Linked DNA regions of Planctomyces sp. SH-PL62. Each later gene encodes a partner of the first gene's protein in a complex. Links are inferred from orthologs where the notes say so. Each region holds a gene or a part of one and is shown on either strand. Other genes may lie near its edges. The genes, in order: hisH and hisF.

Region 1 (10,234 bases):
CCGTTTTCTTCGCCTTGCGGAAGATGCGCGGCCATCACGGCCCTGCGGATCCCGCCGAGAGGCGCGAAATTGACGACGATCGGCCCCCGCCGGACTACGCCTCGAAAACCGACGACGGGTTTCCCAATTCCGGATGGTGAAATGGCCGAAGATTAGACTATCTCCAATCTCGTCCCCCATTCGGAAGGCCGTCGTGGCTCGCGGAAACCTTGCGATTCACCCCTGGTTCGAGACGACGGGCGATCCCGCCCGGCGCAACCGCCGCGCGCCGGGGTCGGCTCGCGTCCTGGTCCTCCTCGCGGCCGTCCTTTTGACCGGCTGCTCAGGGCGGGGCACCTACATCACCGGCGGCCCTTCCACCGGCCAGCTCAAATCGAGCCTCAGCCATCTTGAGTTCGAGAACGACCAGCTCAAGACGCAGGTCGCCAGGCTCAAGGAGGAGAGCCGGGCGTTCGAGGACCGCCTGGTCCAGGAGCGGCTGCACAGCGACACCCTGGTCACCAAGCTCGACAACGCGCGGAACCTCCTGCGGGATCGCGGGTACGACGCCGGGGCCGACTCGGACCTCGACGCGCCGCTCTCGCGCCCCCGCACGCTTCCGGCGGGCCGCACCACGCCCCCCCGTCGCAAGTCGCCCGCAGCGCAGATCTCCAAGGCCAGCGAGCTGGACGAGATCCCCCCCATCCGCATCGACGACGGCTCGCGAGGACGCCCCGCCGCCGGTTCCGGCCGCTCCCGACCGGCCTCGACCCGCAACGCCGATCCCGACTCCCTCGGCATGAATGCGGAGGACCTGCGCTGGGTCCCGATCGCCCGCGGCGACGACCAGCCCGAAACCCCGAAGCGCTGACCCGGAATCGACCCGCCCCGCACCGAACCAGCCGAGCTCCGCTGTCGTCCATCACGGCGGGCTGGTACGATCGTTGTCCAGCAAGGACCGATCCGTAAACCGAGGCGCGGCATGATCGTCATCATCGACTATGGGATGGGCAATCTGAGGAGCGTGCAGAAGGCGTTCGAAGCGGTCGGCAGCGCCGCCGAGATCGCGACCGACCCGGAGCGGATCCGCCAGGCGTCGCACGTCGTCCTGCCCGGCGTCGGGGCCTTCGCCGACGCGATGAGCGAACTGCGCCGGACGGGCATGGACCAGGCGTTCACCGAGGCCGTCCGCGCCGGAAAGCCCTGCCTGGGCGTCTGCCTGGGCCTCCAGCTCCTGTTCACCACGAGTGAGGAAGACGGCGAATACGCCGGGCTGGACCTGATCCCCGGGCGCGTCGTCCGGTTCGCCCCGCGTCCGGGCCTCAAGATCCCCCACATGGGCTGGAACACCCTCGAAATCCGCAGGCCGATCCCGCTCCTGGAAGGGGTCGGTCCCGAGCCTTCGGTCTACTTCGTCCACTCCTACCACGCCGTCGCCGAGGACCCGCGCGACGTTGCCGCGGTCTCCGACTACCCGGACCCGTTCCCGGCCGTCGTCAACCGCGACAACCTCACCGCCTGCCAGTTCCACCCCGAAAAGAGCCAGCACGTCGGCCTGGCGATGTACGCCAACTTCGCAGAAGCCTGAGCGTGCAAGACCCCGCCGACCGAGCGATCGGGCGGAGAACCCGACCGATCCCCACGTTCGTCAAGTCCGTCCCGCGACGGTCTTCGGATTCCCCCGCGTCCGCGATTCCGCCGGATAAGCTCTCCTTGATGGACCGCGCCACGCGCGGACGAGGTCGATGGAACGACCCGGCAAGGACTGCGAATTCGTCGGAGGGACGGACTCATGGGGAACCACGTGCGTCGGCGGCGGCTGCGCCCGGCGATCGAGAGCCTCGATCCCCGCAGCCTGCCGTCGGGCTTCACCCCGGCGGAGATCGGGGCCGTCTATGGGCTGTCGTCCATCACCCTGACCTCGCCGACGGGTGAGACGGTTCGGGGGGACGGGACCGGGCAGACGATCGCCATCGTCGGGGCCTATCACAATCCCAACCTGCTCTCCGACTTGAAGGTCTTCAACGAAGCGTTCGGCCTGCCCGACGCCCAGGTGACGGTCGTGAATCTCGGCGGCGACGCCACCAACGCGACCTGGGCGTCGGAGTCGGCGATGGACGTCCAGTGGGCGCACGCCCTCGCCCCCGGGGCGTCGATCCTCATGGTCGAGGCCGCGTCCGATTCGGCCGACGACGTCCTGGCTGCGGTCGACGTTGCGCGGACGGCGCCCGGCGTCGTCGCCGTCTCGATGAGCTTCGGCTTCACCGAGACGGCCGGCCAGCACGCCTACGACGACCAGTTCACGACCCCCCCGGGCCATGCCGGGATCACCTTCATCTCGGCCAGCGGCGACCACGGGGCCGAGGGGGGGGCGATGTACCCCGCCAGTTCGCCCAACGTGCTGGGCGTCGGCGGGACGTCCCTGATCCTCGACGCGACGGGAACGGTGCAGTCGGAGACGGTCTGGGCCCGGAGCGGCTCCGGTCCTGGCCGGTTCTCCTCTCAGCCGGGCTATCAGCGGTCGTTCACGCCTTCACCTCGACGGAGCACTCCCGACGTCGCCTTCCTGGGCGACCCCTCGACGGGCGTGCGCGTCTTCCACACGCCTCCTGGTGAATCCCAGGGCTCCTGGCGGGTCCTCGCCGGGACGAGCCTGGGGGCTCCGGCCTGGGGGGCGATCCTGGCGATCGTCGCGCAGGGGAGGGCCCTGAACGGCCAGGGGAGCCTCGACGGGCCGTCCCAGACGCTGCCGATGCTCTACGCACTCGCCGACACGGGCTTCCGCCACGTGACGACTCCGGGGGCCTCCGGGGCCGCCGCCGGGCTCGGCGTCCCCGACGCGCGGGCCCTCATCCCGGCGATGATCGGCAAGAGGACGACTGGCGACGCGCCCCAGGAAGCGGAAGCGCCGCGGACGCCCGTCGAGACGATGCCGGCGACCGTGGCGGATCGGCCGGCTATCCGCCGGACTCCCCCGTTCCGACGCCGACCGGCCGTCGCGCCAAGGCCGGTTCGCACGCCGATTCGCCATCCCCGGATCATCCGCCAGTCCCTCCCGGCGCGTCGAGTCGGGATCGGCTCCTGACCCGTCGCGGCGGGCGACCTCACCGCCGCGCGGCATGACCGATTTTCCCGTCTCGGGAGGGATCGCTCGGTCCTTGCGACGCCACCGGGAGACGGCTAGAGTTGAGGTTGTAGATTCAGACGGTTTTTTGATTTGGTGAAGATCCATGCAAGTGATTCCGGCCATCGACCTGCGGGGCGGCCTTTGCGTCCGCCTCCAGCAGGGGGATTACGACCGCGAAACCGTTTTCGGGGACGATCCCGCGGCGATGGCCGGTCGATGGGTTGCGGAGGGTGCGACGCGGATCCACCTCGTCGACCTCGACGGCGCGAAGTCCGGCAAGCCGGTCAACGTGGAAGCCGTCAAGGCGGTGCTGGGTTCCGTGAAGGTCCCCTGTCAACTGGGGGGAGGCGTGCGGGATGAGCACACCATCGCGACCTGGCTCGACGCCGGTCTCGAACGGGTGATCGTCGGCACGCAGGCGCTCCGCGACCCGTCCTGGTTCCGGTCGATGGCCGAGAAGTATCCGGGCCGGCTGGTCCTGGGTCTCGACGCGCGTGACGGGATGGTCGCGACGGACGGCTGGCTGGAGACGTCGAACATCGCCGCGGCCGTGATGGCCGAGCAGTTCGACGACCTGCCGCTGGCGGCGATCGTCTACACCGACATCGCGCGGGACGGCACCCTGGAAGGCCCCAATCTCGACGCGACGGCGGCGATCTGCCGCCACGTCAAGACCCCGGTGATCGCTTCCGGTGGTGTCGGAGCACTGGCCGACGTCGAGCGTCTGGCGACCCTCCCGGTCGTCGGCTGCATCGTCGGGCGGGCTCTGTACGAGGGCAAGTTCTCCCTGGCTGACGCCGTGGAACGCGCGGAGCGGGCTTCGTCCCGCTCCTGAGCGAAGGCTCCCTGTTCGCGCCTCGATCCAAGGCGTCGCATAGAAGACCGATCGGTCCCGTCGATTCCCGTCGCCCCGGCGGCGGTCGGATCGTTCCACGCCCGTTGCTTGCGCGGACCTTCGTGCGTTCCCACGAACCCTCACTCCAGGACTCCCGCCATGACCACGGCCTATCACGTCGCCGACATCCGCAACATCGCCCTGGCTGGACATGGGGCGTCCGGCAAGACGAGTCTCGCCGACGCCCTTCTCTTCACCGCGGGCGCCATCACGCGCAAGGGATCGGTCGACGAGGGGACCAGCACGCTGGACTACGACGAGGAGGAGAAGCGTCGGCATTTCACGATCGACTGCAACCTCGGCCACCTGGTCTGGAACGACAAGCAGGTCCACCTGCTGGACTCTCCCGGCTATCCCGACTTCATCGGCAACGCCCTGAGCGCCCTGGCCGCCGCCGAGAACGTGGTCCTGGCCGTCTCGGGCCCGGCCGGGATCGAGGTCAACACCCGTCGGTTGTTCCATGAGGCCCGGAAGATGGGGCTCGGCCGGTTCATCGCCGTCACCAAGATGGACGCCGACAACGTCGACTACCGCTCCGACCTGGAGGCGATCCGCGAGACGTTCGGCCCCGCCTGCGTCCCGTTCAACGTGCCGATCGGCCAGGGGCCGTCGTTCGCCGGCCTCGTCGACGTCCTCCAGTCGCACGACGAGGACCCGGCCGAGTGCCCGGTCCCCCCCACGGAAGCCTACCAGATGGTGGTGGAGCAGATCGTCGAGAGCGACGAGGCTCTCATGAACCGCTACCTGGAAGGGGAGGAGATCGGCGTCGAGGAGCTGCGCAAGGCGGCGCACGACGCGATCGCGGCGGGCAAGCTCGTCCCGGTCCTCTGCGTCTGCACCAAGAAGGATCTCGGCCTCAAGGAGCTGCTCGACCTGCTGACGACCTGCGGCCTGAGCCCCGAGGACGTCCACCGCTTCGGGACCCGGGGCGACGAGGCCGACGCGACCGAGGAGGAGATCCTCCCCGTCGAGGACGGGACGCTCGTGGCCCAGGTCTTCAAGACGTCCAACGACCAGTTCATGGGCAAGCTCAGCTTCCTCCGCATCCTCGCGGGGAAGATCACGCCCGACACGACGCTGGTGAACCTGCGGAGCGGCAAGACCGCCAAGGCCGGGCACGTCTACGTCGTCCAGGGCAAGGCGCAGGAAGAGGTCCCCGAGGCCATCGCCGGCGATCTCGTGGCGATCGCCAAGTTCGAGGACCTTCACGTGTCGGACACCGTGAGCAACATCGGCGGCAACACCTCCGTCGCCAGGCTCCAGGCGTCCCCGATCCACTTCCCCGCCCCCATGGTCCCTCGCGCGGTGGTGCCCAAGGCCCGCGAGGACGAGGCCAAGATTTCGGCCGGCCTGACCAAGATCGCCGACGAGGACCCGACTTTCACGGTCCGTCGCGACGCCCAGACCCACGAACTGGTCATCTCGGGGATGAGCGACCTGCACCTCGACGTCATCCAGCAGCGGCTCAAGAATCGCTACAAGCTGGAGATGTCGACGCACATTCCGCACGTCCCCTACCTGGAGACCATCTCCGCCCCGGCCGAGGCCGACCATCGCCACAAGAAGCAGACCGGCGGGCGAGGCCAGTTCGCCGAGGTCCACCTGCGGGTGCGCCCCGTCGAACGCGGCCAGGGCTTCGTCTTCACCGACGCGGTCAAGGGGGGCGTGATCCCCAACCAGTACATCCCGGCCGTCGAGAAGGGCGTCCGGGAGCGGCTCGACAAGGGCGTGATCTCGGGCAATCAGGTCGTCGACGTGGAGGTGGAGGTCTACTTCGGCAAGGACCACCCGGTCGACAGCTCGGAGCAGGCGTTCAAGACGGCCGCCGCCTATGCTTTCCGCAAGGCGTTCGAGAAGGCCTACCCCGTACTCCTGGAGCCCATCGTCGCGGTCGAGGTCACCTCGCCCTCGACCTTCTTCGGCGACCTCTCCGCGGACATGTCGACCCGTCGCGGGCACATCCTCGGGATGGAGGCCCAGGCGGGCGGCCTGCAATCGATCCAGGCCGTGGTGCCGCTGGCGGAGATGCTCTCCTATGCTTCCACGCTCAAGAGCATGACGTCGGGCCAGGGCTCGTTCACGATGGAGATGCGCGGCTACGAGCCGGTCCCGCCCAACGTCCAGCAACAGATCGTTGATCGCTATCAGAAGTCCCGGACGGGCGTCGAGGAGGAGTGAGCCCGAGCCCCGAGCGATCCAGGGGCGGCGCCGTCGGATGGCGCCGCCCCTCCACCGGCTCTCACCAGAAGCCGCCGAAGCCGCCGACGCCGAAACCGCCGCCCCAGTAGGGCCGGGCGTAGCTGTCGATGCTGCGCTGGATCGCGTTGTACCGCTGGGTCCCCGCGTTATAGGCGGCGATCTGCTCGGCGCGATCCGGGGCCCCACCCCCCTGGTCGAACTTCGCCCGGCGGACGGGGTCCTGCGCGGTCTGGTCGTGGAAGTCGTCGCCCGCGGGGAAGTACTCGGCGTAGCGTCCGCGACCGCCGGGGTTTCGAAAGCCTCCAGAGGCGTCCCCGTGGTAGTAGGACGGATACGGGTACGAATAATGCTGGACCACGCTCCGGCGCTGCTGGGGATAGTGCGCCTGCGGCCGAATGTGGGACGGATAGGGCGCCTGCGGCCCCGGCGACGCGGCGGCGGGCGGGGCGTCGGGGACGGCGTCCTGAGAAACGGCGAGGCTGGAGAACGCCGCGCACACCGTGAAAGATGCGGCCGATAGCCCGGCGAGCCGAAGACGAGTGAGCGACATCGGTGGCAGATCCCTGGAGAATACGAGTTCGGGAGGATCCCTCGGACCCGCGAGTCCCCTGAATTCTAGGAGACGGATGCGGAATTGCACCCAGAATTCCGACGAATCGGGGCGAGGTGACGAGGGGGGACGGCCGCCCGCCCCCCCTCGCTGCGTCAGCTGGGGTCGTAGGAGAGATTCGGCGCCAGCCAGCGCTCGATGACCGAAAGGGGCTCTCCCTTGCGCTGGGCGTACTCCTCGACCTGGTCGCGCTGGAGGAAGTCGACGGCGAAGTAGCGAGCCTGGGGGTGGGCGAAGTAGAGGCCGCTGACGGACGCGCCGGGGTGCATCGCGTAGGACTCGGTGAGGCGGATCCCCGTGGCCTGCTCCGCGTCCAGCAGCTTCCAGAGCGTGGCCTTCTCGGTGTGGTCCGGGCAGGCGGGGTAGCCGGCGGCGGGCCGGATGCCCCGGTACTTCTCCGCGATCAGGTCTTCGTGGGAGAGCTGCTCATCCCCGCCGTATCCCCAATCGCGACGCGCCTGCTGGTGCAGGGCCTCGGCGAACGCCTCGGCGAGACGGTCGGCCATGGCCTCGGCCATGATCGCGTTGTAGTCGTCCAGGTCGTTCTTGAACTTCATCACCAGGGCTTCCGAGCCGATCCCCGCCGTGACCGCGAAGGCCCCGAGGTAGTCGGCCTTGCCCGATTCCAGGGGGGCGACGAAGTCGGCGAGGCAGCGGAATTCGGCCTGCCCCTGACGCTCCCATTGCTGGCGCAGGAAGTGGAACCGGGTCAGCTCCCTGGTCCGCGACTCGTCGGCGAAGACCACCACGTCGTCGCCCACCGAGTTCGCCGGGAAGAAGCCGTAAACCCCGCTCGCCTTCAGCGAACCGTCGGTGACGATCTGGTCGAGCAGGGCGAGGGCCTTCACATGCAACTCGCGGGCGACCTCGCCCACGGTCGGGTCGTCGAGGATCGCCGGGTACTTCCCCTTCAGCTCCCAGGTCGAGAAGAACGGCGACCAGTCGATGAACGGGATGATCTTCTCCAACGGGTAGTCGACCAGCCGGCGGGCTCCGGTGAAAGACGGGGTGGCGACCGGCGAGGCGTCCCAGTCGATCCGGGATCGACGGGCGCGGGCGTCGGCCAGGGGGATGAGGTTGCGCTCGCGACGGCCCGCGAAGGCCTTCCGTTCGCGCTCCTGCATCGCGCGGTTCTGCTGGTCCATCTCCGCGCGGGAGTCGTCCCGGTTGAGGCGGTCGACCACGCCGACGCTTCGAGAAGCGTCCTTGACGTGCATGACCATGCCGCTGTACTGGGGGGCGATCTTGACGGCCGTGTGCTTGACGCTGGTGGTGGCGCCGCCGATCAGCAACGGCTTCACAAACCCCTCGCGCTCCATCTCCCGCGCGACATGGACCATCTCGTCCAGCGACGGGGTGATGAGGCCGGAAAGGCCGATGACGTCGACCTCGTGCTCTCGCGCCTTCTTGAGGATGTCCTCGCAGGGGATCATGACGCCGAGGTCGATGACCTCGTAGTCGTTGCAGGCCAGGACGACGCCGACGATGTTCTTGCCGATGTCGTGGACGTCCCCCTTGACCGTCGCCATCAGGATCTTGCCCCGCGACTTGTGGGAGGCGGCGACCTCGCCCGCTGCCAGGGCGCGGGCCTTCTCCGCCTCCATCAGCGGCGTCAGGCGCGCGACCGCCTTCTTCATCACCCGGGCGCTCTTCACGACCTGCGGCAGGAACATCTTGCCGGCCCCGAAGAGATCGCCGACGACGTTCATGCCGTCCATCAGCGGCCCTTCGATGATCGAGAGCGGCCTGGGATACACCTTCAGCGCGTCGTCCACGTCCTCGTCGACGAAGTCGACCGTGCCGGTGATCAGCGCGTGCTGGAGACGCTCGGCGACCGGCTGTTCGCGCCAGGCGAGGTCCTTCCCCTTGTCTTTCTTGCCGCCGGCCTTGACGGTCTCGGCGAACTCCGTGAGCCGGTCGGCCGCGTCGGGGCGGCGATTCAGGAGGACGTCCTCGACCCGCTCCAGCAGATCCTTGGGGATCTCCTCATAGACCTCGAGCTGGCCGGCGTTGACGATGCCCATGTCGAGCCCGGCCTTGATGGCGTGGTACAGGAACGCGGCGTTCATCGCCTCGCGGACGAAGTCGTTGCCCCGGTACGAGAACGAGACGTTGCTCACCCCGCCGGAGGTCTTCGACTTCGGGAACAGCCGCTTCAGCTCGCGGACGGCCTCGATGAACTCGACGGCGTAGTTGTTGTGCTCCTCGATGCCGGTGCCGACCGTCAGGATGTTGACGTCGAAGATGATGTCCTCGGGGGCGAACCCGGCCTGCTCGGTCAGGAGCTTGTAGGCTCGCCGGCAGATCGCGACCTTGGCGTCTCGCTCCACCGCCTGTCCGGTCTCGTCGAAGGCCATGACCACCACGGCGGCACCGTAGCGGTGGACGAGCTTCGCCTGTTCGAGGAACTTCTCCTCCCCCTCCTTCAGGCTGATCGAGTTGACGATCGACTTACCCTGGACGCACTTGAGCCCCGCCTCGATGACGCTCCACTTGGAGCTGTCGATCATGATCGGGACCTTGGCGATGGCAGGGTCGGCCGAGATCAGGTTGAGGAAGCGGGTCATCGCCTTCTCGCCGTCGATCAGGCCCTCGTCCATGTTGACGTCGACGATGTTCGCGCCGGCCTCGACCTGATCGCGGGCGACGACCAGGGCCGCCTCGTAGTCGTTGCTCCGGATCAGTCGGGCGAACTTCTTGGAGCCGGTGATGTTGGTCCGCTCGCCGACCATGATGAAGTTGGTCTCGGGGCGGACGACCAGCGGCTCCATGCCGCTGTAGGTCGAATAGCCCGGAACGTCCGGCGTCCGGCGCGGGGCGACCCCCTCGACCTGGCTCGCGATCGCCGCGATCCACTCCGGGGTCGTCCCGCAGCAGCCGCCGACGAGGTTCAGCCAGCCGTTGCGGGCGAACTCGCCCAGAACCTTCGCCGTGCGATCCTTGTCCCCGTTGAAACCGCCGAAGCCGTCGGGCATCCCGGCGTTGGGGTAGCAGCTCACGCGCGTCTTGCAGATCGCCGAGAGGGCCTCGATCGACGCCCTCATCTGGTCGACGCCCACCGCGCAATTCAGCCCCACGCTAAGCGCGGGGTAGTGCGAGACCGAATAGTAGAAGGCGTCGACCGGCTGGGCCGAGAGGGTCCGATGATTGTCGAAGATCGTCCCCGAGATCATCACCGGCAGGCGTCGGCCGATCTCCTCGAAGTAGGAGTCGATGGCGAACAGGCAGGACTTCATGACGAGCGTGTCGAACGAGGTCTCGGGGAGCAAGAGGTCGACGCCGGCCTCGACCAGCGCGGCGATCTGGACCTTGTAGTTCGCGACCATCTCGTCGAACGTCACGTCGCGACGGCCCGGGTCCTCGACGTGGATGCCCATCGAGAGCTGCTTCTTGGTGGGCCCGATGCTGCCGGCGACGAACCGGG
Region 2 (10,465 bases), 2.1 Mb from region 1 along the record:
CGCTACACGGCCGCCTATGTCCGGGAGGACGGCCGGTGGCTCCAGGATTCCATCCACGACTTCCCCATGCCCGACCTCGACGCCGAGAAGTCCCCTCGCGAACGCCTGGCCGACCTCGAATGGCTGATCGGCGAGTGGATCGACCAGGACGACGACGCCGAGGTCGAGACCACCTGCGAGTGGGCCGACGACGGGGCCTTCCTGATCCGCAAATTCCGCGTCAAGGCCGCGGGCTCGATCGGGCTGTCGGGCGTCCAGCGGGTCGGCTGGGACCCCCGGCTCAAGCAGTTCCGCTCGTGGACGTTCGACTCCGAAGGGGGCTTCTCCGAGGGGCTCTGGTCGCACGAGGACGGCGACGACCGCTGGATCATCAAGACCACCGGCGTCTTGAAGGACGGCCGAACCGCGTCGGCGACGAACATCGTCTCCCGCCGAGGCCGCGACGTCGTCCGCTGGTCGTCCGTCGAGCGGACGCTCGGCTCGTCCGCCCTGCCGGGCGTCGAGGAGGTCACGCTCGTCCGCAGACCGCCGCCGCCCCGCGCGGCGGCTTCCCCTTCCACCCCCGCTCCCACCTCTACCCCGGGCGATCCCGCCAGGAGCCGACGATGAACAGGACCCTTCAAGCAGCTCTGGCCGGCCTGGTCGCCTCGTGCCTCTGCCTGCAGACGACCTCGACCTTCGCCCAGCGCGGCGGCGGTCGCGGCGGCGGCGGGATGCGCGGCGGCGGCGGCGGGATGCGCGGCGGCGCCCCCGGCGGCATGCGGGGGGGAGGCGGCGTCCCCGGCGGCATGCGCGGGGGTGGAGGCGTCCCCGGCGGCGGGGCGATGCGCCAGGCGCCGACGTTCAACCGCACCCCGTCGTTCACGCAGCCCGGCAACATCCAGCGGGGGAACCCCGGCGGATGGCAAGGCCAGATGAGGCCGCCGACGGCCGGTCCGGGCCCGGGTCAGATCAACCGGCCGAATTTCGGACCGGGCGCCGGTCGCCCCGGCGTCGGCGGGCCGATCGCCGGCCCCGGCGGCCGTCCCCCGATCGCCGGCCCCGGCGCGCCTGGCCCCGCCCGCCGATCGCCGGCCCGGGAGGCCGTCCTCCAGGGGTGGGAACGATGCCCGGCGGTCGACCTCCGGGATGGGGCGGGAGGCCGCCGGCCTGGGCCGGGAGGCCGGGATGGAACAACCATCAGGCCTGGGTCAACGGCTACTGGCATGGGCGGAACAACAACGGCTTCTGGAACAACAGCGGCGGCTTCTGGACCGGGATGGCGGTCGGCGGCATCGCCGGCTGGGGGCTCGGCTCGTCCATCTACAACTGGGGGTATCGCCCGTACGTGAACCCGTACGCCGTCGTCGCGACCCAGCCGATCGTCGTCCAGCAGCCGGTGGTCGAGGCCGCGCCGGTCTATGACTACTCGCAGCCCCTGGCGGCCTCCACGGCGACCGAGCCGGCCGCCGCCGACGACCCGGCCTTGCAGACGTTCGCGGACGCTCGGGCCGCGTTCCTGGCCGGCGACTATCCCGGCGCCCTGCAAAGGACCGACGAGGCTCTCAAGGCCCTCCCCAACGACGCGGCCCTCCACGAGTTCCGCGCCCTCTGCCTGTTCGCGCTGAAGCGCTACGACCAGGCCGCCGAGGTGCTCTACGCCGTCCTCGCCGTCGGCCCCGGCTGGGACTGGACGACCCTGATCGGCCTCTATCCGAATATCGAGGTCTACACGGCGCAGCTCCGCGCCCTGGAGGACTATCGCACGGCCCACCCGGACTCGGCCGCCGCACGGTTCGTCCTGGCCTATCACTACCTGACCGAAGGCTTCACCGATGAGGCCGTCCGGGAGTTCAACGCGGTCTCGCGGCTGCAACCCGGCGACACGCTCTCCAAGCAGATCGCCGCCAGCCTGAAATCGGACGCCCAGGCGGCCCAGCCCCCGGAGGCCGAGACCGCCCCGGCTCAGCCGGAACCCGGCGAGGCGGCCGCCCCGGCGAACGAGCCGAGCCTCGTCGGCGTGTGGAAAGCCTCCCCCGACCCGTCGGTCTCGATCGAGTTGACGATCAAGGACGACGGCGGATTCACCTGGAACGTGACCCAGCAGGGCCGGACCCAGCCGATCAACGGCGCCTACAGCTACGCCGGAGGCATCCTCACCCTGGCCCGCGCCGAGGATCAGAACGACGCCATGGTCGGCCGGGTGACCTGGAAGGACGACTCGCATTTCGTCTTCCAGGCCCTCGGCGGGGGCGACAACGACCCAGGTCTGTCCTTCGCGAAGTGATCTGAGCGACTCGTGCAAGAACCGAGGGGGGATCGGCCCGCGGCTTCAGCGCCTCGGGCTTCGATCCCCCCCTTCGTCTGGGCCTCAGCACCGGGACGCGACTTCGCGGCCCCGGTCGAAGGCCGCCGCGACGCGACCGGGGCCGAGTTCGCAGGCTTCGGCCAGGGCCGCATCGGCCGCATCGAACAATTCGCCGAGCGTCGAGGCGCTCGTGGGGAAGGTGGCCGCGCCGATCGAGAGCGAGGCTTTCAGCGGGATTCCCATCAGGTCATGGGCGGCGGCGATCCCCTGGCAAAGCTTCTCGCCCACGCGTCGGGCGTCGTTCAGCTCCGAACGGGGGAGCACCACCATGAGCCGGTCGCCGTCGAGCCGTGCGACCAGGTCGCTGGAGCGGAGCAGCCCCACGATCCCGATCCCGATCCGGCTCACCACCCGGTCGGCCTCGGAGTCGCCCAGCAGGTCGCGCACCCCTCGCAGGCGGCCGATCGCCACGACGAGGATGGAGAGCGGCTCCTTGTGGCGCCTCGCCTGGCTCAAGGCGAAGGGCAAGACCGTCCCCAGCAGTCCCACGTCGTGAAGGGCGGACGGGGCGACGTTCGGGCCGGAGCGAGCCGACGGACTCGCGAGGCGACCGGCGCGATGCCGCTCGATCGCGAACGCCGCGAGCGTCGCCAGCGATTCGAGCCGCCGGCCCATGATCTCGGACGGGGGCTCCGGATCGGCCCCCGGCCCGTCGAGGACGAGCCAACCCCAGGTTTTCCCGGACTCCCCGACCCGCAACGGAAGCGCAGTCGCCCCCGATGCGGGCTCGACCGCCTCGCCCGCCAGGTGCACGGCGATCGGCGCCCCGCCCGCCACGCGTCGGGCGGCCGTCGCCAGTGCGTCGCAGAGGGCGACCAGATCGGTCGAGGACGAGGCCGCCGTCGCGAAATCATGGACGGCGGCCTCGACCTCGGCCCTTTCCCGGCGTCCCGCGTCCATCTCCTCACCCTCACGCGTGGCGAGCGTCGACGTCGGGGCGTCCCTCCTCCAGCCTTTTTCCGATTGCATGGCGCTCCTCATCCATTTTCTGTCCCTGGAAGTCTCTGAACCTCAATGAGAAACCTAGGTCAGCTTCGCGAGGGTGGCGCGGAAAGATCGGCCTTGCGGGGGATCGAGGAATCGGACAGGATGCGACGTCCCCTCGGACTGGCCGTGATTCGCACGAGCCAGGACCGACCCGCCCGCTTTCATGTCCGGGACCGGGTCGAGACGCCGATAAGAGAGAGTAGATCACCGCGACCGGGAAGGTTCGCGGAAAGTCCCGGCCGGGGGGCGCCCGTGCGGGCGCGTCACGGCGAGCCGGGCAGGCCAGGCAGGATGAGGCCCAGAATCATGCGAAAGTCGCGGATCATCGCGAGCGGGGCGGGAGTGCTCGGGGCCGTCGTCCTGACGCTCGCGCAGGCGGGATGCGCCTCGGGATGGATCCCGACGTCGCGGGTGACGCGGGTCTTCGCGCCCGAACCGGTGGCCGAGAACCCCTTGCTGGTCCCGGTCGACGACTTCGAGGCGGTCTGGAACAAGACCGTGGCCGAACTCGGCGGCTACTTCGACGTGGCCTCGGAGAATCGGCTGTCGCGGACGATCGTCACCGAGCCCAAGATGAGCGCCACGGTGCTGGAACCCTGGCTCGCCGACACCACCACCATCCAGGACCGGGTCGAAGCCACCCTGCAGACGATTCGACGGTTCGCGATCGTCAAGGTCGATCCGGCCCCGAACGGGGGCTTCCTCGTGAAGGTGGAAGTCCACAAGGAACTGGAAGACATGGTGAAGCCCGACCGTCAGATGATGGGCCGGGCCGTGTTCAACAACGAGTTCCCCGTGAACCGGATCCGCGAGACCGTTGGTCCGGTGCCGGTGGCCGTGGGATGGATCGCTCGGGGCCGGGACGCCAACCTGGAGCAGGCGATTCTCTCGGGAATCCGCAGTGCGTTCTTCCTCTGAGCCGGGCCCTGGCCCGGTCGCGCGGCCGGCCTCCCCACGCGGTCCTTCCACGCGTCGGGATGCGAATCCGCGGTCGCTCGCACCTGCTTCAGGCTGATCGGGCCTCGACCTCGAGGCTGCTGAATCGGCGGGTCGCCTGGAGCGGCCGATCATGGCCGGCTCCGACTCGAAATCCGAGAGGGCGAAACGCGACGCTCAGTTGGCGTTGAAGGTCCACCAGGCGCCGGCACCGGCGATCCCGACCCAGGTGATCGTCGGATCCAGCAGCGCCGCGCGGTGGGCCGGAGAGGCCATCCACATCGCCTCGATGCCCGGGAAGCCGCCCATCGCCGAGTTCTGGCGTCGAGCCGGACCCATGACGTGGTGCCCCAGGCCCTGGGCCGCCTGCTGATTGTTGTTCATCGCCGCCCAGCTCGACAGGTTCGGGTCGTGGCCGACCGCGCCGAGGCCGTAGGAGGCCCGCACGCCGTTCAGCCAGTTCACGAATCCGTACGGATCGCCGTAGGACGCGGCCGGGGCCGCCTCCGCCTGGACGGGCTGCGCCGCGACTTCCGTGGCGACGTACCCACCCTGGTAAACCTGGGCGGCCTCGGGCTGCTGGACGTACTGGACCGCCGGGGCGGTCTGGTAAATATAAGTGGGGGCGGGCTGGGTAGGAGCCGCCGTACCATCCGTGGTGTAGTAGTACTGTTGGGCCTCGGCCTGGCAGGCGACCGCGATGACGGCGACGAGAGATAGGACCACCCGACTCAAGACGCGAGGCTCAATGGTGGGACTGGACAACGGTGGAAACTCCCTTGGGTTGCGCGAGCGATGCGGCACCACGCCGCGCCCGTAATCGCCGGGGCCGAGCCCGAATCCGGGAGGGATCCGTCCTCGTCACCCCGACGCGACTCGCACAGGGTGCCAAAATGGGACGATATTCCAGAAAACGCAAACGGTTTTTCGGCCGAACCCCAATTTTCAACACTCGTTTTACAAACCTTGCATTCTCATGTATCAGCATCCAGACTCGTTCTCATGACCGCCTCAAGAAGGTCTGGGGGTGACAGGGCCGTGACGACGCAAACCCAATACAGGCCATGAAAAGCCCGCCTGAAAGGGCCCTGGGGCCGACGTTCCAAGGGCCGATCCTCGGGGCGATCCGATCCCCGTCCGACGATCGTTGCCACTGACGAATCGAACATCCATTCATGTCACGCGACATCTTGATGGGACAACTGTGAGACGACGGAAACGGGAGAGTCCATCCGACCGCCGCGAAGGCCTCGCGACCGACAAACAGGCCGCACAGCCGGCGCAACCGCCCCATTCCTCGCCGTCGACGGCCTAAGTCCGAGCCAGGCTCGCGAAGGGGGGTCGTGGAGACTTCGGGCCCGCCGATCATACGTCGCATGGGGGATCGTTAGACGCTCTTCATCCTGTTTCGGTCGGACCCGGGGCCGGGCGGACGAACCGACGATGGGCCGCCCCCGCGCGACGCTTCGCGCGTCGGAGTCGGAACTTTTCGACCCCCTGGTTGGAACGTCTGCGGCGGCCTCGGCGGGCGCGACCGGAGATCGGAATTCGGGGCGGGAGAGGGGGGGGCGTCCGGCGAGGCGACCGGAGGGATGAGGCGGCCGGGCAACGGCTGATCGACGCCGAGACGCCGGGAGGAGACCTCCAGGAAGCGCCGGGCGGGCGCGGAAAAGGGATCTTTCGTCCACCCTCTAGGCTGCATTCGGCGGCTGTTATAGAATACAGCGTCGCTCTTCCTGATAGTGGACGTAACTGCACACGTCGGAATCGGTTCGGGCTCGCGGCGGGGCGGTCGCCCCGAGCGGGCGCCGCGATGGGGTCGCGCATGCTGGCCAAGCGGATCATTCCTTGCCTGGACGTCAACCAAGGCCGCGTGGTCAAGGGGACGAATTTCCTGAACCTCCGGGACGCCGGCGACCCGGTCGAGGTGGCCCGCCGTTACGATGAAGAGGGGGCCGACGAGTTGGTCTTCCTCGACATCACGGCCAGCCACGAGGGGCGGGACATCCTCTGGGACGTGGTCCGCCGCACCTCGGAGGTCTGCTTCATGCCCCTTACCGTCGGCGGCGGGATCCGCACGCTCGACGACGTCCGGGGGCTCCTGAAGGCCGGGGCCGACAAGGTCTCGATCAACTCGGCGGCGGTGCGCGACCCGGACCTGATCCGCAAGGCGGCCCGCAAGTTCGGCAGCCAGTGCATCGTGGTCAACATCGACCCCAAGCGGGTCGTGAAAGAGGGCCGCGAGGTCTGGGAGGTCCACATCAACGGGGGCCGGATCCCGACCGGGCTGGAGGCCGTGGCCTGGGCGATCGAGGTCCAGCGGCTGGGCGCCGGCGAGATCGTCCTGACCAGCATGGACGCCGACGGCACCAAGAACGGCTACGATCTGGAGATGACCCGCGCGGTGGTCGACGCCGTGGAGGTCCCGGTGGTGGCGTCGGGAGGGGCCGGGAGCCCGGAACACCTGCGGGCCGTGCTGGCCGAGGCGGGCGCGAGCGCCGCGCTGGCCGCGAGCATCTTCCACTATAAGGAGTACTCGATCCGGGAGACGAAGGATTACCTGGCCGAGCGGGGGGTCCCGGTCCGCCGGCCGCCGTCCCCGTCCGAGTCCTCGGCGGCGTCGGTCCGGTCTTCCTGACCGCACCCCGCGCCTCCCCCGTCCGATCGCCCACGATCCCCCGCATCTCGACCCGAGGAGAGCCCATGTCCACCGCCGTCGAAACCAAGATCGACTCGCCGGCCAACGAGCCCGAGGCGAACAAGCTGTTCCGCATGTGCATCAAGTACCAGGCGTCCGACCTCCACCTGAAGGTCGGCATGCCCCCCTCGATGCGGCTCTCCGGCGTGCTCAGGCAGATGCAGCTCCCCCCGCTGACCACGTCGGACATGGAGCGGCTGATGTTCCCGCTCCTGACCCCCCGCCAGCGCGGGATCCTCGACGAGGAAGGGGGCGTGGACTTCGCCCACCTCATCTACGACGGCGACAACGAGACCCGGTTCCGGGTGAACCTGTTCAAGCAGCGGGGGCGGCTGAGCCTGGTCGCCCGCCGCGTGAACAACAAGATCCCGTCGTTCGAGGCCCTCCACCTCCCCGCGGTCCTGGCCGACATCACCCAGTACGACCAGGGGATCGTCATCTTGGCCGGCGTGACCGGGTCCGGCAAGTCGACGACCATCGCCTCGATGCTCCAGTACGTCAACGAGCGCGAGCGGATGCACATCGTCACGATCGAGGACCCGGTCGAATACACGTTCAAGGACGACAAGTCGATCATCAACCAGCGCGAGGTCGGGATCGACGTCATCGACTGGGACACGGCGCTGAAGCACGCCGTCCGCCAGGACCCGGACATCATCCTCGTGGGCGAGATGCGCGACCGCGACACGTTCAGCGCGGCCATGCACGCCGCCGAGACGGGGCACCTCGTGTTCGGGACGATCCACGCCGGGTCGGCGCCGTCGACGATCAGCCGCCTTCTCGACCTCTTCCCGCGGGACATGCACTCGTCGCTGCGGCAGTCGCTGGCGTTCAACCTCAAGGCGATCGTCGCCCAGAAGCTGCTGCCGACGACCAAGGAATGGTCCGACAAGGGGGTCGGCCGCGTCCCCACCAACGAGATCATGCGGATCAACCCCACGGTCAAGAAGCTGATCCTCAACGAGGACGACAACAAGCTCGGCGACGCGATCCGGATCGGCAAGGAGGAAGGGATGATGGACTTCACCGAGAGCCTCCGCCAGCTCGTCGTCAACGAGAAGATCGAGCGCGCTGTGGCCTTCGAGGTCGCGCCCCAGCCCGAAGCTTTGAAAATGGCCCTCAAGGGGATTACCATCAACCAGCCTGGTATCCTATAACGAGTCGAGACGCCCCGGCGGGCCCGCCGGGGCCGTCCGAGGGGAGAGGGCGCCGCGAGGCGAGCGGCGCCCGGACGTCGGATCCGAGCGGGGGCGGCCGACGCGGCGAGACTCGTCGCGATCGCCCCGACGGCCTCCGGCCCGCTCGCCTTCCCGGGATCACGCACGCAAGAAAGGTCAGCAATGATTCGTCCGTCTCTGGTGCTCGCGACGTTTCTGATGGGGACGCTCGGCGTCGCTTCGGGGGCCGACGCCGCCGACCTGCTCTCTCCGCTGCTGGCCCAGGCCGAGTCGGTGAGCATCCCGCGCGGGCCCGGCTTCTACCTGAACCTCTTCAAGTTCATCCCGGTCATCCTCGTCTACCTGCTCTGGGTCCGGACGACCGACTGGGTGGAGCACGACGGCCGCGAGCTGAACAACCCCAAGTTCGAGACCTGGAACAGCGTCATCTTCTTCTCGGGCGTGCTCGGGCTGGCGATGGTCTTCTCCATCCCCATCTATCCGATCGGCCTGACGCTGTTGCTGCTGGCCTACTTCATCCCGATCCTCACCTACGTCTTCATACGCAATCAGACCGTCGCCGACGACCAGAAGGTGCTGACCCCCTACCACCTGGGCGAGGTCGTCAACGACCTGCTGGCGAGGCTGGGCATGCGCCCCCTGTTCAACAAGAACCTGGGGTCGGTCGACCGCGCCGGGCCGCCGATCACGTTCATCGGCAAGACCTCGGGGTCAACCAACAAGGAAGACCCCAGCCGGGTCCGCCAGGCCGAGGAGTCGCGGTCGTTCATGGCGGCCAAGGAACTGGTCTACGACGCGGTCCTCCGCCGCGCGACCGACATCCACCTGGAGCCGACCACCGACCAGCTCTCGGTCCGCTACCGGATCGACGGCATCCTCCACGCCGCCGAGCCGTTCGACAGGGCCACCGGCGACGCCGTCATCAACGTGTTCAAGGTCCTCTCGGCCATGGACATCTCCGAGAAGCGCAAGCCCCAGGACGGCTCGTTCGGGGCCAAGCTCCAGGGCCGCGACCTCGACTTCCGCGTCGCCACCTCGGGCTCCAAGGCCGGCGAGAAGCTGGTCATGCGAATCCTCGACAACTCGTCGGGGGTGAGCAAGCTCGAGGACCTGGGGATGCGCCCCAAGCTGGCCGAGCAGGTCAAGAGCCTGGTCACCCAGCCCCACGGCATGTTCCTCTCGTGCGGCCCCACCGGCTCGGGCAAGTCGACCACGCTCTACGCGGCCCTCCGCGAGATCGACCGCTACCAGCGGAACATCATCACCGTCGAGGACCCGATCGAGTACCACCTCGACAACGTCACCCAGATGGAGGTGAACACCAAGGCCGGGCAGACCTTCGCCGCCGCCCTGCGGTCGATCCTCCGGCAAGACCCCGACGTCATCATGATCGGCGAGGTCCGCGACCAGGAGACCGCCAACATCGCCTGCCAGGCGGCCAACACCGGCCACATGGTCTTCTCCACGGTCCACTCCAACGACGCCGTCACGGCGCTCTTCCGGCTGCTCGACCTGGGGGTCGAGCCGTTCATGATCGCCTCGGCCCTGTCGGCCGTCCTGGGCCAGCGGCTCGTCCGGCTGCTCTGCGACGCCTGCAAGGAGCCCTACAAGCCCAAGCCCGAGTTCCTCAAGAAGGCCAACCTCCCGGCCGACAAGGTCGACGTCTTCTACCGACGCCCCGAGAACCCCGAGCAGGTCTGCCCCCAGTGCGGCGGCACCGGCTACTTCGGCCGCGCCGGCATCTTCGAACTCCTGGTCCTGACCGAGCCGATCCGCGAGATGCTCCGCGAGAACCCCTCGCTGACCAAGATCAAGGCCGAGGCCCGCCGCGGCGGCATGATCTACCTCCAGGAAGACGGCCTCCGCCAGGTGATCCAGGGGCGGACCTCGATCGAGGAACTGCTCCGCGTCGTCAAGTGACCCGGCCCGGCCTGCGGCCGCCGATCCCCCAAACGCCTACGGGACCTCGCCCATGTCCGTGCCTCCAGCCCTGATCGACACGCTCCTCGTGGCCCTGATGCTCTTCATGACTTACGTCGTGTCGAGCGAGGGCGCCTGGGGCGCGGCCTTGATGTTCTTCAACGTCCTCTTCGGCGGCTTGATCGCCTTCAACTTCTTCGAGCCGCTCGCGAACCTCATCGACTCCACGGGGATCGGCTGGAGCTTCTCCGAGACCCTGGCGATGATGCTCATCTTCTGCGTCTCGGTGCTGCTCTTGCGGCTCGCGACCGAGACCCTCGCCCCGGTCATGGTGCGGTTCCCGAACCCGGTCTACCAGCTCACCCGGCTGGCGTTCTCGTTCGCGACCACGGTCGTCAC

The links.
Region 2: the proteins of hisH (region 1) and hisF are in contact, whole or in part, in a crystal structure (PDB 6RU0), measured with the Thermotoga maritima proteins. The link is inferred for Planctomyces sp. SH-PL62 from one-to-one orthologs. Residues at the interface, in WP_004080484.1 of Thermotoga maritima: Asn15, Arg18, Arg22, Arg117, Leu118, Pro119, His120, Met121, Gly122, Trp123, Asn124, Asn134, Gly135, Tyr136, Tyr138, Val140, Tyr158, Glu180, Lys181, Ser182, Ser183, Lys184, Ile185; in WP_004080486.1 of Thermotoga maritima: Met1, Leu2, Ala3, Arg5, Ser40, Glu41, Asp45, Glu46, Ala70, Glu71, Ile73, Asp74, Ile75, Pro76, Phe77, Asp98, Lys99, Ser122, Gln123, Glu161, Thr195, Leu196, Asn247, Arg249, Glu251.

Annotation. Positions count from the first base shown.
Region 1 is NZ_CP011273.1:4,348,847-4,359,080, reverse strand. Bases 1-2,764 are described here. They hold hisH (imidazole glycerol phosphate synthase subunit HisH), read left to right. Parts: upstream 1-961; coding sequence 962-1,567; downstream 1,568-2,764. Other genes in these bases: VT85_RS16875 (S53 family peptidase), read left to right, coding at 1,772-2,764; VT85_RS16885 (hypothetical protein), read left to right, coding at 194-850; VT85_RS16890 (lipopolysaccharide assembly protein LapA domain-containing protein), read left to right, coding at 1-140. Outside these bases: more of VT85_RS16875, read left to right, coding at 2,765-3,064; hisA (1-(5-phosphoribosyl)-5-[(5-phosphoribosylamino)methylideneamino]imidazole-4-carboxamide isomerase), read left to right, coding at 3,210-3,941; fusA (elongation factor G), read left to right, coding at 4,101-6,179; VT85_RS16860 (hypothetical protein), read right to left, coding at 6,241-6,750; metH (methionine synthase), read right to left, coding at 6,906-10,234. UniProt on the Escherichia coli protein: IGPS catalyzes the conversion of PRFAR and glutamine to IGP, AICAR and glutamate. The HisH subunit catalyzes the hydrolysis of glutamine to glutamate and ammonia as part of the synthesis of IGP and AICAR.
Region 2 is NZ_CP011273.1:2,215,633-2,226,097, forward strand. What follows is about bases 5,007-8,001. They hold hisF (imidazole glycerol phosphate synthase subunit HisF), read left to right. Parts: upstream 5,007-6,095; coding sequence 6,096-6,908; downstream 6,909-8,001. Other genes in these bases: VT85_RS08505 (CAP domain-containing protein), read right to left, coding at 5,007-5,035; VT85_RS08515 (type IV pilus twitching motility protein PilT), read left to right, coding at 6,974-8,001. In the rest of the region: VT85_RS08485 (YybH family protein), read left to right, coding at 1-609; VT85_RS08490 (tetratricopeptide repeat protein), read left to right, coding at 1,106-2,266; VT85_RS08495 (GGDEF domain-containing protein), read right to left, coding at 2,351-3,316; VT85_RS08500 (hypothetical protein), read left to right, coding at 3,641-4,252; more of VT85_RS08505, read right to left, coding at 4,448-5,006; more of VT85_RS08515, read left to right, coding at 8,002-8,125; VT85_RS08520 (GspE/PulE family protein), read left to right, coding at 8,309-10,066; VT85_RS28330 (CvpA family protein), read left to right, coding at 10,119-10,465.